DNA from 2 places in the Thioclava sp. ISO4 genome. Region 2 is predicted to be linked to the other one. Evidence: riboswitches for the same ligand, from Rfam matches in the RefSeq annotation. Region 2 holds a riboswitch; the other holds the start of a gene.

Region 1 (3,388 bases), 190 kb from region 2:
CAGACGAGGCCAAGACCGAGGCGCAAACCGACGCGAAGACTGAGGCTCAGCCCGAGGAAGAGGCGCCGAAGCCCAAGCGCCGCTCGCGCGCCCGCAAGAAGGTCGAAGAGCCGAAACCCGAAGCCGAGACCGCGGAGGCCCCCGCTGAGGGCTCCGAGGCCAAGGCCGAGGAAGAAGCGCCCAAGCCGAAGCGTCGCACGCGGTCGCGCAAGAAGGTGGACGCGGAGGCCGATGCGCAAGCCGCCGTCGAAGGCAGCGCCGCAGAGGTCAAGGCCGACGCCGCAGAGGCAGCCGAAGAGGCCCCCAAGCCGAAGCGTCGCTCCCGTTCGCGCAAGAAGGTCGAGGAACCCGTCGCAGAGACGCCCGACACGCCCGAGCCGCCGGAAACCCCGCAGCCCGACGCGCCCACCGAGCCGCAGGAGACGCCGCAGCCCGACGCACCGGTCGAGACGCCCGAGCCCGCGCCGCAGGAAACTCCTGTCGACGTGCCGCCGGAAGCGCCGCCCGCGCCCGAACCGGAAACCCCGTTCGAGCAGCCGCCGGAAACGCCGCAGCCCGATGCGCCGGTCGAACTGCCCGGTGGTCCGGCTTTCGCCGAGACCGAGGCCGAGGGCGAGACGATGACCGAAGAGGCGCCCAAGCCCAAGAAACGGGGCTGGTGGAGCCGCTGAGGCACCTTCAGATTTGAGAAAGGCCGGGCAGAGCGCCCGGCCTTTTTCGTTTTCATATTGGGTTTGCCGCGCTCAGGCAGCCAGTTCCTGTGCCGGGCGGGTCAGTTGCAGCGCCGCCCGCGCCGCCTCGCGGCCCTTCTCGACGAAATGGCTGCCGAAGATCGCCCGGTGGTGATCGGTCTCCTGGAACTGATGCGGGGTCAGCGAGACCGACAGCACGGGCACGCCCGTCTCCAGCCCCACCTGCATCAGGCCATTCACCACGGCCTGCGCCACGAAATCATGGCGATAGATCCCGCCATCGACGACCAGCGCCGCGGCCGCGATCGCGCCATAGCGGCCCGTGCGGGCCAGTTCCTGCGCCTTCATCGGCAGCTCGAACGCGCCGGGCACGTCGAAGACATCGACCTGCGCCTCCGGGATCTCTTCGAGAAACCCCTCGAGCGCACGGTCGACGATATCGGCGTGCCAATTGGCCTTGATAAAAGCGTAACGGGTGTGTGTCATCGTAATCTCCTTGCATAGCGACACGTCACCCAAGGCGATCACATGCAGTCCGCGCCCACGCGCCAAGGCACGGGGTCGGCTGCATATTCTCTTCCATCCGGACTGTAACCGTCGGCTCAGGCCTCGCACCTGATCTGCTGACCCTCGCACGACGGCGAGGCGCTCGCGGGCTCGCGGATTTCGCCGCATACCGCCGGTGGGGAATTTCGCCCCGCCCTGAGAATGGCCGGAGATTGGCACGCGCTTTTGCGCTCGGCAAGGGGCTTAGTTGCCGGGCCAGCCATACCAGACCATCGCGTGCCCGCTGCGCGGATGCGTGTCGGTCTGCAGGCGCTCCATCCCGTGACGCAGGTAAAAGGCCTGCGCGCGGCTGTTGGTCTCGCTCGTGTAGAGCCGGAACCCCTCCGACAGCGCCGCCTTGGCCTGCGCCATGAGCCTCGAGCCGATCCCATGCCCGATCCAGTCGGGATGGACGAAAAGCTCGGCCAGGATCGCCTCGCGCGGTTTCAATGCGAGAAACGCCATGATCCGCCCCTGATCCTCGGCGAGGGTCACCTGCCAGCCAGCAGTCATTTCCTCGTCTACGCGGGCGCGCAGGGCGGTGCGGCTGGGCATCACCGGCGGACCGACACCGGGCAGGCTCGCGCTGAGATGCCAGAGATCGGCAATCGTGTCGCGATCCGTGTCACGGGCCGGGCGCAGCGTGACGGTCATCAGCTCTTGCGCACCAGATATACTTTCACGCCTTCCCAATCCTCTGCCTCGACCAGCTCGTGCCCGGTTTGCGCGCAGAAATGCGGCACGTCGATCCAGCTCGCCCCGTCGGTCGCGACCAGTTGAACCAGTGCGCCGGGGGCGGCCGACTCGAGCGCTTTACGCAGGCGCAGAACGGGCAGGGGGCAGAGCAGCCCCTTCGCGTCGATTTCGATATCGGGCGTCATGGCGGAGGTTCTCGCGCGCCCGCGCTGATTTGTCCACGCTGTTGTTATCTCACGACCCGGTGACCGCGCGCGAGGAATGGGGTAGAGGAGGAACATGTTTGGAATCGATCTCGTCTCCGCTGCGTTCCTGCCCGCCGCCTTCGTGGCGCTCTTTGCGGGTCTGTTGTCATTCCTCAGCCCCTGCGTGCTGCCGATCGTGCCGCCCTATCTCGCCTATATGGGCGGGGTGAGCATGGGCGATCTGCGCGAGGGCAAGCGCTCGGCGGTGGTCCCGGCGCTGTTCTTCGTGCTGGGCCTGTCGACGGTGTTCCTGTTCATGGGGTTCGCCGCCTCGACCTTCGGGCGGTTCTTCCTGACCAATCAGGTGCTGTTCGGACGGATCGCGGGCGGGGTGATCGTGATCCTCGGCCTGCATTTCCTTGGGGTTTTCCGGATCGCGATCCTCGACCGCGAGGCGCGGCTGGATGCGGGCGACCGGGGCGGCTCCTCGCTTGGCGCCTATGTTCTGGGCCTTGCTTTCGCCTTCGGCTGGACGCCCTGCATCGGCCCCCAACTGGGCGCGATCCTGTCGCTGGCCGCTCAGGGCGGCGATCAGGCGCGGGGCACCGCGCTGCTGGCGGTCTATGCGCTGGGGCTGGGCATCCCGTTCCTGCTGGCCGCGCTGTTCATCCAGCGCGCGATCGGCGTGATGAACCGGCTCAAGGCCTATATGGGGATCATCGAGAAGACGATGGGCGCGCTTCTGGTCGTCGTCGGGATCCTGCTGCTGACCAATGCGTTCTCGGCGATCAGCTTCTGGCTGCTGGAGACCTTCCCGTCGCTCGCCAGGCTGGGCTGAGGCTTCACGCCGCCATCTGCACTGCGCGGGCCAGATCCGCCTCGAAAGCCCGCATCATCGCGGGCTTTTCCATGTCGGGCAGGCGCAGCAGGTAGGACGGATGCACGGTGATCAGCATCGGCGTGCCGTCCTCGAGTATCTCCACCGAGCCGCGCCGTTTGAGAAGGTCCCGCCGGTCGCCCGTGAGGCTCTCCAGCGCCGTCGCGCCCATCGCAAGGATCGCCTTCGGCTTCACCAGAGCGCGCTCCTGATCGAGCCACCAGCGGCAGTGATGGATTTCCTGCCGGTCGGGAGACTGATGGATGCGCCGCTTGCCGCGCGGGGTGAACTTGAAATGCTTGACCGCATTGGTGATGAAGGTGCGCTCGCGGATGAGGCCCGCCCGCGCCGCCACCTCGTCGAAAAGCTGCCCGGCGGGGCCGACGAAGGGG
Region 2 (3,388 bases):
TACCCCGGTGACCTTCCCATCTCGCTCGGCCACCAGCACGATGGCGTCAACCCGCGCGATCCACTGCCGTCAGGTCCCGACTGTCTTATTGCTCAGCCAGTCTTCGATCTCGGCCGGATTGTTCTGATGATCTGCAACGCAGAGTTCGGTGATCGAGCGGCGCAGGGTGCTGACGGCCTCATCGGCATCGGCATCCGTCGCTTGCCTTATCTCAATCATGTTACCTCACTCTTGCTGTCGATTGCCGATGCCGCGTTCACCCGCAACCGCGTGTCGTCCTGCTCAGTGGATTGACGTTACCCCGAAAACAAGAGCGCCTTGGGATAGGGGAGCGCAAGTATTGGCATGTCAGCTCCCGAAAAGTATCGAAGCTCCTCGGTCTCTGAGTCAATGCAGGGAGAATCCGTCGGTGCCACTACGCATTTGAAGACGATCACCGTATATTCCACCAGATGCCCGTTGGGGTATCGGTAACGAAATGCTTCACCTCCCAATACTGATACGAGGTCAGCCTTGAGGACTTCCGCGCCAGTTTCTTCGAGCACTTCGCGCCGAAGGGCATCGTTCGGAGTTTCGCCAGGCTCAATACCTCCAGCCGGAAGGCTCCAACCTTCCGGGCCAGCTTTTCTTTGAAGAAGCAGCCGTCCGTGCCGATCGTGAATGAGTGCCGCCACACTCGGAATCAAGAGAAGGTCGTCGCCAATCTTTGTTCTCAACGTCGAGATGTAAGAACTTGCAGTCATAGAAGGAATTAAACTCTCTTGAGTGCGTTCTGAAAGGCAGAATGGATTTTGGTGTGACATAGGCCATCGTCAGAATCTTTCTATGAGCCTCGTATCACGTCTGCTGGCAGAGCGCTGGCTATTGCATCAGCTCATCCGATCCAACTTGCACATCCCCCCCCGACGCCCCATTGTGTCTTCGTTCTCAGGGCGGGGCGCAATTCCCCACCGGCGGTAGGCGGAAATTTCCGCAAGCCCGCGAGCGCCTCGCCTTGGCGGGGGTCAGCAGATCAGGTGCGGCCCGCCTCGGGCCAACTCCTGAGCCGACGGTGACAGTCCGGATGGAAGAGAACGGGAAGGAGGCGTAGCGCATCCCTGCGGGTGCGGTGTGCCGTCGTCCTGTCTGCCTTGAGTCGTGAGCGCAGATGAAAGGATGACGCCATGACTCTTCGATCCCTATATCCCGCCCCGGCGTTCGCAGGGGCCTTCCTCATGGTGCTGGCCGGTGGCTTGTTCGCCGTGGTCAACACCCTTGTTCAGCAAGCGGTTATGGTCGAGGGGCTTCCGCCCTCCCGGGTCGCTTTCTGGCAGTATGCGTTCGCGCTGCTGTTTGCCGTTCCGTGGCTTGCGACCAAGGGTCGGCTAGCGCTGCGAACCGGCATACCATGGCAGCACATCCTGCGTGTGGCCCTTGCGGCGGGTGGGGTGCAGCTGTGGGCGATAGGCCTGGCCCATGTTCCGATCTGGCAGGCTATTGCGCTGGTGATGCTCTCGCCCTTTTTTGTCACCTTAGGGGCAGCCGTCGTTCTGCGTGAACGCCCGACCGCGCCGCGTTGGATCGCGGTCACGGTGGGTTTCGCGGGAGGAATGGTGATCCTTGCCCCATGGTCCGATGCCTTTAGCGCCTACTCGCTATTTCCAGTCGGGGGCGCCGCACTCTGGGCCGCGTCCTCCCTGCTCACCAAGCGCATGACGCGCACGGAAAGCCCTGAAACGCTCACTGTTTATCTGCTCCTCCTCCTCACACCGGTTAACGCAGTCCTCGCAATGAGAGCCGGCTTGGCGGTTAACTTCGGACCGGCGGGGGAGCTGCTAATCGCTATCGGCTTACTGACCGCGCTGGCGCAATACGCTCTTGTCTCGTCCTACGGCATGGCCGATGCAAGCTTTCTTCAGCCTTTCGACCATATGAAGCTGCCGCTCAACGTCGTATTAGGCTTTGCCGCATTCGGCTTCGTTCCGCCGGGGACATTGTGGATCGGCGCGCTGATGATTGTTGGTGGCTCGCTGTTTCTTATCTGGTGCGAACGGGGCGAAGCGTGAAGGGTGAGCTACTCCCCATCTCTTGGACAGGATCTGACGTAAATTAAGCTACTCGTTGCACCTGCTGACCGGGTTGGTTGATATCATTTCTCTGCCAATACACCAGCGCCGGTGGCTTGCCGCCGAGGGCTGAGTGAGGGCGCTGGTGGTTGTAGAAGGTCATCCATTTCCGGATGGCCGCCTTCGTCTCCGATCCTGTCTCCCAAGCGTGCAGGTAGACGCACTCGTATTTCAGGGTGCGCCACAGCCTCTCGATGAAGATGTTGTCCAGGAAGCGGCCTTTCCCATCCATCGATATGCGCACGCCGGATCGACGCAGCGTGTCCGTCCAGGCGAAGGACGTGAACTGAGACCCTTGATCGGTATTCATGATCTCGGGCGGGCCGAACTTGTGGACGGCTTCGTTCAGCGCTTCGACGCAGAAGTCGGCCTCCAGCGTGTTCGAGATCCGCCAGGCCAAGACCTTTCGCGTGTGCCAGTCCATGATCGCAACGAGGTATAGAAATCCGCGCCTCATGGGCAGGTAGGTGATATCCGAGCACCAGACTTGGTTCGGGCGATCCACTCGCAGACCTCGCAGCAGGTAGGGATAGGTCTTGTGGCCCTTTGCGGGCCTGCTGGTGTTGGGCTTCTGGTAAATCGGCATCAGCCCCATCAGGCGCATCAGTCGCCGTATCCGCTTCTCGTTCACCAAGTGTCCGTCGTTACGCAGATGCCAGGTCATTTGCCGGACGCCGAAGAACGGGGTCTCCAGGAACTGCTCGTCGATCCGTCGCATCAGGCCGAGGTTCTGTTCGGTCTCGCCCTTGGGGGTGTAGTAGAAAGACGAGCGCGCGATCGACAGCAGCTTGCACTGCTGGCCGATCGACAGGTCCGGGTGGTGAGGCTCGATCATGCCGCGCCTCACTTCCCGCCCCAGGGCTTCAGCTTTCGTTCCAAAAAAGAGTTGGCCACCGCCAGCTCCCCGATCTTGGCGTGGAGCTCCTTCACCTGCTCCTCGTCGATCTCGGGCTTCTTGCGGCCCCCGCGCTCGAACACGCCGGACGCGCCTTCGAGCAGGGCCCGCTTCCATTGATGGATCATCGTCGGATGCACCCCGAACCGGCTCGCCAGTTCGGCCGCTGTCTCTTCACCCTTCAGGGCTTCCAGCGCGACCTTTGCCTTGAACTCGGGCGCGTGCTGCTTGCGTTTCGACATCTCTGATCTCCTTCTCGTCGAAGATCAGCAGACTGCAAATCGTAGCTTATGTCAGTGTCCGAATTTCAGGGGGTAGCTCACAATACGAGCGAAATACAGGATGCACGGTCGGGCAAAACGTCTTTCTTAGGGAAGACTACCAAGCT

What was found. A riboswitch is a leader RNA that binds a small molecule or an ion and turns the genes downstream of it on or off. The one in region 2 is predicted to bind FMN.
Region 1: it holds a riboswitch for FMN, as region 2 does, so the genes downstream of both, AC2TZ7_RS10055 (6,7-dimethyl-8-ribityllumazine synthase) here and AC2TZ7_RS09150 (DMT family transporter) in region 2, are expected to answer to the same signal.

What each region holds. Positions count from the first base shown of each region.
Region 1 is NZ_CM176571.1:2,035,284-2,038,671, forward strand. Features, by position in the region: gene AC2TZ7_RS10050 (Rne/Rng family ribonuclease) at 1-671, shown strand, start outside; gene AC2TZ7_RS10055 (6,7-dimethyl-8-ribityllumazine synthase) at 744-1,178, opposite strand; FMN riboswitch at 1,260-1,406, opposite strand; gene AC2TZ7_RS10060 (GNAT family N-acetyltransferase) at 1,443-1,892, opposite strand; gene AC2TZ7_RS10065 (sulfurtransferase TusA family protein) at 1,892-2,119, opposite strand; gene AC2TZ7_RS10070 (cytochrome c biogenesis CcdA family protein) at 2,214-2,957, shown strand; gene AC2TZ7_RS10075 (UdgX family uracil-DNA binding protein) at 2,962-3,388, opposite strand, start outside.
Region 2 is NZ_CM176571.1:1,846,272-1,849,659, forward strand. Features, by position in the region: gene AC2TZ7_RS09135 (GNAT family N-acetyltransferase) at 1-39, opposite strand, end outside; gene AC2TZ7_RS09140 (hypothetical protein) at 1-294, shown strand, start outside; gene AC2TZ7_RS09145 (NUDIX domain-containing protein) at 297-743, opposite strand; FMN riboswitch at 920-1,079, shown strand; gene AC2TZ7_RS09150 (DMT family transporter) at 1,164-2,045, shown strand; one part of gene AC2TZ7_RS09155 (IS3 family transposase) at 2,089-2,990, opposite strand; one part of gene AC2TZ7_RS09155 (IS3 family transposase) at 2,990-3,242, opposite strand.